2 linked regions of the [Eubacterium] eligens ATCC 27750 genome follow. The protein of the gene in region 1 interacts with the protein of each later gene in a pairwise test. Links are inferred from orthologs where the notes say so. Each region holds a gene or a part of one and is shown in the gene's direction. Other genes may lie near its edges. The genes, in order: accC and ribD.

Region 1 (3,327 bases):
CATAAGTGTAATAGGAACAGCAAGCAGTCATGGAACATTGGAAGCAATCGGTAAATGCAGAGGTGATAAAAAGCTTCTTGTAAAACTGCAGGCATTACTTGACGATGCAGGATATGAAGGCGGAAAGCTGAGAATATGTCATGTTGAGAATGAAGCTCTTGCAGATAAGATAGCTGATATGATAAAGCAGGCATATGGTACTACGGATGTGTGCGTATATAAAGCAGGAGGATTATGCAGTTATTATGCTGAGCGAGGTGGAATAATACTCAGCTGTGAAACAAAATAAATACTTTGAATATCAAAATAGTATTGACAAACCTGATTTGTGCTCTTATAATTAGCTCAAATATATTAGTTAAATATATTTAGATAAAATTATTTAAGGAGAACAAAATAATGACATTTGAAAAGGTAAAAGAAATTATTATGGATACTATTAACTGCTCAGAGGATAAGATTACATTAGAAGCGAATTTAAAGGATGATCTTGGAATTGATTCACTTGATTCTATGGAACTTATGATGGCAGTTGAAGATGCTTATGGAATTACTGTTCCAGAAGAAGAACTTCCTAATCTTACATCAGTTAAAGCAATTGTTGAGTATGTTGACAAGAATGCAGCTTAACATAAAGATTTTAAGGAAGACAGTTTGTTATGGATATTAATGATATTTATGGGATTATAGATAAGTTTGATGCAAGTGGATGCAGCGAACTGAATTTGGAGATGAATGGCATATGCCTTGGACTGAAGAAAACAATGCACGAAGCCATATGTGATGTGCCTGTAAAGAGAGATATTGTTCGCATTAATACAGAACAGGAACAGACCGTTACAACTATTCAGGACGTACAGCCACAGTCAGATGAGCATATTAAAGAAATTAAAGCGCCACTGGTTGGAACTTTCTATACAGCAGCAGGTCCTGATGAGGAACCTTTTGTAAAACCAGGGCAGAGCGTTCATGCAGGTGATGTTATTGGAATAATTGAAGCAATGAAGCTGATGAACGAAGTTACAGCAGATTGTGACGGTACGGTTAAGGAAGTGGCAGCAGAGAATGGCACTATGGTTGAGTATGGACAGCCGCTTGTAATCCTTAATTAACGGAGGTAGCAGAAGTGTTTAAGAGAATACTGATAGCAAACCGTGGTGAAATAGCGTTAAGGATAATCAGATGCTGCCGTGAGATGGATGTAGAAACCGTAATTGTATATTCAACAGCAGATAAGGATTCACTTGCTGTTATGGCAGCAGACAAGGCAGTTTGCATTGGACCGGCAAAGGCGGCTGAAAGTTATCTTAATCAGGATGCGATAATAGAAACAGCAATACTGACAGGGTGTGAGGCAGTCCACCCTGGTTATGGCTTTCTGTCTGAGAATGCTGCATTTGCAAGAAAATGTGAGGAGAACAATCTTATATTTATAGGACCATCAGCAGACATAATAAGCAGCATGGGAGATAAACAGTCGGCAAGGCAGCTTATGATTGAATGCGGGGTTCCGGTTGTACCAGGTTCTGATGGTCTGGTTGCAACAGCAGAGGAAGCAGCACACATTGCAGAAAAAATTGGTTATCCGGTACTTATTAAAGCGTCAGCTGGAGGCGGTGGAAAAGGAATGCGCAAGGCATTCAGCAGAGAAGATATAGAAAATGCATTTGAAACCGCTAAGAGTGAAGCTAAAGCTGCATTTGGCAACGATGATATGTACATAGAGAAGCTGATAATCAATCCACGGCATATTGAGATACAGATTCTTGCAGATAAATATGGCAATACAATATATCTTGGAGAACGTGACTGTTCAATCCAGCGTAATAATCAGAAGCTTTTAGAGGAAGCTCCGAGTGCAAGATTATGTAAAGATCAGCGGACAGTCATGGGAGAGACTGCAGTAAGAGCTGCGAAAGCAGCAGGATATTATAGTGCAGGAACTGTTGAATTTGTTGTGAATGAACAGGGTGACTACTATTTTATAGAGATGAATACGAGAATACAGGTTGAACATCCGGTAACTGAGCAGGTTACAGGAATTGACCTTATAAGAGAACAGATAAGAATAGCTGCCGGAATGAAGCTTAATATCACTCAGGAAGATACATGTGTCAATGGACATGCAATTGAGTGCAGAATAAATGCGGCTACACCGGGAGTTATTAAATTCTTACATTTTCCAGATGGTTATGGAGTAAGAGTTGAGAGCCATCTTTTTGAAGGTTATGAAGTGAGTCCGTTTTATGATTCAATGATTGCCAAGATTATAGTGACTGGAAGCAGCAGACTTGAGGCGGTAAGACGATTAAGAAGAGCTCTTGAGGAACTGATAATTGAAGGAGTTAAGACTAACAGAGAGTTCATGCATCTTCTTACATATCATAAGGATTTTATAAGAGGAAATTACAATACAGGTTTCTGGGAGAAGAATCATACCGAAATTGAAAAGTGGCTTAAGGAAGGAATTACAGTTAAATGAATATCAATGACATTTTCTTAAAGCGTAAGAAAAGGTGGGGTATTATCAACAGATTAAGGGATAGTGAGGAACAGGCAGACGGAAGCCTTACACCATCAAGAAGAATTGCACTTATAAGTGATGACAAAAGTTTTAGGGAATTGTATGCACAGGTTAAGACAGGCAATCCAAACAGCTTTCCGGGATATGAGCAAAAGGTTGAAGCAAACAGATTAAAGACAGGCCAGCAGGATGCAGTAGTTACTGGAACATGCCGAATTGGCGGAGTCAAAACAGCTGTTGCAGTTATGGATAAAAGATTTCTTATGGGAAGCATGGGAATTGCGGTAGGTGAAAAGATTACAAGACTCACAGAATATGCAATGAAAAGAAAACTGCCACTTATAATATTTGCTGCAAGCGGTGGAGCGAGAATGCAGGAAGGCCTTTTCTCGCTTATGCAGATGGCAAAGACAACAGCGGCAATTGAAAAGTTCAAGGATGCTGGTGGATTATTTATATCATATCTCACTAATCCGACAACAGGTGGTGTGAGCGCAAGCTTTGCAAGTCTTGGTGACATTATAATTGCTGAACCAGGAGCACTTATATGCTTTGCCGGGCCAAGAGTTATTGAACAGACTATCGGACAGAAGCTGCCGGAAGGCTTCCAGCACTCAGAGTTTCTGTTAGAACATGGCATGATAGATATGATAGTTGACAGAAAAGATATGAAGCAGACTTTATCAAAGATATTGAAAATGCATGTGAATACCGGAGGAGAAGCATGAGCAGTGAAAATGTTTTAACACCATATGAGAAAGTCCTTGCAGCCAGAAAAAGTGACCGTCCGGATATTATGAAAT
Region 2 (3,189 bases), on another replicon or contig:
TGGGTGCGAGGTTCCGGTTTTTACATGTTTTGGTTTTATTCATTTCCTTATATTAATAAATGTGTCAAGTACTTGATTTTTTAAAAATCAGGTGTATACTATAAATAATTTAATACATATGGAACTTCAGGGCAGGGTGTGATTCCCTACCGGTGGTAAAGCCCACGAGCCGAGGCGTAAGCCAGAGCATGATTCGGTGTAATTCCGAAGCCGACAGTAAAGTCTGGATGAAAGAAGTGATATTAAAGTTGGTTATTCATAATGTAATCATATTAGAATGAATGGCTGGCTTGAATGTGGATACTGGCTCTGAGATGATTTATTATCTCAGAGCTTTTTTGATTGTCAGAGTAAGAATTTGATTATAGAAATTCGGGATTTTGGCGTAAGGCTTCTGAAGTGGTGAGATGAAACTGCTTTGGAAGCTTTTTTTATGTCTGGTCTGGATTTTGGTTGTACTGGAGTGTATGTATTGTTGAGGCGGAGTCTGGTCTGAAATGCTGGAACTGGCAATTGTGGCGGGCAGCATATTACATCGATTCAATTCATAGCAATCTGGCGGCATATTATAGCAATTCAGAGCAGCAGGGCAGCAGGTAAATTCGGCAAAAACCTATTAATACAAGGTTTTTAAGAATTTGGTAGGTTTATTTTTGGGGAAAACCAAAGATAACTTATAGATTTACCTACTAAATGAGCCATAAACAATGAATTTATAGGTCTTTTAGTTGTAAAAATGCGTTTGACATTATCGACAGTATAAAAAAAGACATACTAAACCATTGAAAATGCGACTACTTATAGGTATCACGACTTTGAGCCGGTAAAATCAGGGAAGCAACAAGCACATTAAGAATGAAATTAAGATGCAGCAGACAAGGCAAATAGGGATAGAGGAAATCAGGACAGAAAAAAGCAGAATAGAGAAAAGCAGGACAGGAAGGAACAGAAAGAAGGTGTAGATATGCAGCAGGAAATAAATAACAATTTTTCAAAACAAGATGAATTCTACATGAGGCGGGCAATTGAACTGGCAAAGAATGGAACAGGCTGGGTTAATCCTAATCCGCTGGTTGGAGCTGTTATTGTAAAGGATGACAGAATCATAGGTGAAGGCTGGCATAGGAAATATGGTGAGCTTCATGCGGAAAGAGACGCACTTTCAAGATGTATGGAGGATACCAGTGGAGCAACCATATATGTGACACTTGAGCCGTGCTGCCATCATGGGAAACAGCCGCCTTGCACTGAAGCACTTGTGCAGGCAGGAATAAGCAGGGTTGTGATAGGTTCGATGGATCCTAATCCCCTGGTAAGTGGAAAAGGTGTTAAATATCTGGAAGAACACGGGATTAAAGTCGAAGGTTGTGTATGCAATGAAGAATGTCTTGCGATGAATTATGTATTCTTTCATTACATAAGGAATAAAGAGCCATATGTTGTGATGAAAACAGCACAGACACTTGATGGAAAAATTGCCACATATAAGGGACTTTCCAAGTGGATTACAGGTGAGCAGGCAAGAGAAAATGTGCATGCAGACCGTCACAGATATGCGGCAATTATGGTTGGGGTTGGCACTGTGATTGCTGATAATCCAATGCTTGACTGCAGAAGTACAGCCATAAGCAACCCACACAATCCTGTGCGAATCATATGCGACAGCAGATTGAGAACTCCGCTTGACAGCAGAATTGTAAAAAGTGCAGGGCAGATACCAACAATAATTGCTACATGTAGTACCGACAGCGACAGGAAATCTTTATATGAAAATGCAGGCTGTGAAGTGATAATTACAAAAGAATCAGAGCAGCACGTTGATCTTAAAGAGCTTATGAACATACTTGGAGAAAAAGGTATCGACAGCGTGATTCTAGAGGGAGGCGGAACACTTAACTTTTCGGCATTGCAGGCTGGAATTGTGAACCGGGTTCAGACTTACATTGCACCTAAGATATTTGGCGGGGTAGACAGTAAGACAGCAGTTGAAGGGCAGGGTATTGCAAATGTAGATGAAGCATATCGGTTGAGAAACAAAACCGTTCGTCTTCTTGGTGACGATATTCTGATTGAAGGAGAGTTGTAATGTTTACAGGAATTATTGAAGAAATCGGACATGTAAATAATGTAAAAAAAGGAACGGCATCAGCAATTCTTACAATACAGGCAGAAAAAGTCCTTAAGGGAACACATATAGGAGACAGCATTGCTGTCAATGGTGTGTGCCTTACAGTGACAGGGATATATGATAATACATTTACTGCGGATGTAATGCATGAGACGCTGAACCGCTCATCACTTGGCAAGCTGGTGAGTGGCAGTGCTGTTAATCTTGAAAGGGCAATGGCAGCAGATGGAAGGTTCGGAGGGCACATAGTTTCAGGACATATTGATGGAACAGGAAAAGTTGCAGCGATAACCAGGGATGATAACGCGATATGGTATCAGATTAAGACAGACATCGGAATATTAAAATATATTGTTGAAAAAGGTTCAGTTGCCATAGATGGAATAAGTCTTACGGTTGCCAAGACGGACAGCCAGAGCTTTTCAGTATCAATAATACCACATACGGCAGGTGCGACAACGCTGTCACTTAGGAAAGCTGGTGATGTAGTTAATCTTGAAAATGATATTGTCGGTAAGTACATAGAGAAATTCATCACATTTGAAAAGGAAAAGCCGAAAAGCGGGATAACGAAAGAGTTCCTGCTAAAGAATGGATTTTAAAATATCAAAGGGAAAGGAAGGTAAAAGAAAATGTTTGAGTATAACACAGTAGAAGAGGCAGTTAAGGATTTACAGGATGGAAAGCTGATACTTGTCTCAGATGATGAAAGCAGAGAGAATGAGGGAGACCTGATATGTGCCGCTGAATTTGCAACTACTGAAAATGTGAATTTCATGGCGACATATGGAAAAGGACTTATATGCATGCCTATGAGTGGAGATTTGTGCAGAAAGCTGGGACTTACACAGATGGTTGCTGACAATACTGATAACCATGAAACTGCATTTACAGTGTCAATAGACCATGTTAAGACGACAACAGGAATATCGGCAGAGGAGAGAGGCTTTACTGCAAGAGCATGTGTGTCAGATGAGGCAAAGCCTGAGGATTTCAGAAGACCGGGACATATGTTTCCACTACGTTCAAAGCCTAATGGAGTTCTTGAAAGAAACGGACAT

What was found.
Region 2: the proteins of accC (region 1) and ribD interact in binary tests that used the Escherichia coli proteins (3 or more experiments, as listed by UniProt). The link is inferred for [Eubacterium] eligens ATCC 27750 from one-to-one orthologs.

Annotation. Positions count from the first base shown.
Region 1 is NC_012778.1:1,792,489-1,795,815, reverse strand. Bases 313-3,304 are described here. They hold accC (acetyl-CoA carboxylase biotin carboxylase subunit), read left to right. Parts: upstream 313-1,126; coding sequence 1,127-2,482; downstream 2,483-3,304. Other genes in these bases: accA (carboxyltransferase subunit alpha), read left to right, coding at 3,249-3,304; EUBELI_RS14665 (acetyl-CoA carboxylase carboxyltransferase subunit beta), read left to right, coding at 2,479-3,252; accB (acetyl-CoA carboxylase biotin carboxyl carrier protein), read left to right, coding at 660-1,112; acpP (acyl carrier protein), read left to right, coding at 400-630. Also shown: EUBELI_RS08320 (DegV family protein), read left to right, coding at 1-289; more of accA, read left to right, coding at 3,305-3,327. UniProt on the Escherichia coli protein: This protein is a component of the acetyl coenzyme A carboxylase complex; first, biotin carboxylase catalyzes the carboxylation of the carrier protein and then the transcarboxylase transfers the carboxyl group to form malonyl-CoA.
Region 2 is NC_012780.1:86,053-89,241, reverse strand. Bases 172-3,025 are described here. They hold ribD (bifunctional diaminohydroxyphosphoribosylaminopyrimidine deaminase/5-amino-6-(5-phosphoribosylamino)uracil reductase RibD), read left to right. Parts: upstream 172-964; coding sequence 965-2,086; downstream 2,087-3,025. Other genes in these bases: EUBELI_RS10895 (bifunctional 3,4-dihydroxy-2-butanone-4-phosphate synthase/GTP cyclohydrolase II), read left to right, coding at 2,761-3,025; ribE (riboflavin synthase), read left to right, coding at 2,086-2,730. Outside these bases: more of EUBELI_RS10895, read left to right, coding at 3,026-3,189. UniProt on the Escherichia coli protein: Converts 2,5-diamino-6-(ribosylamino)-4(3h)-pyrimidinone 5'-phosphate into 5-amino-6-(ribosylamino)-2,4(1h,3h)-pyrimidinedione 5'-phosphate.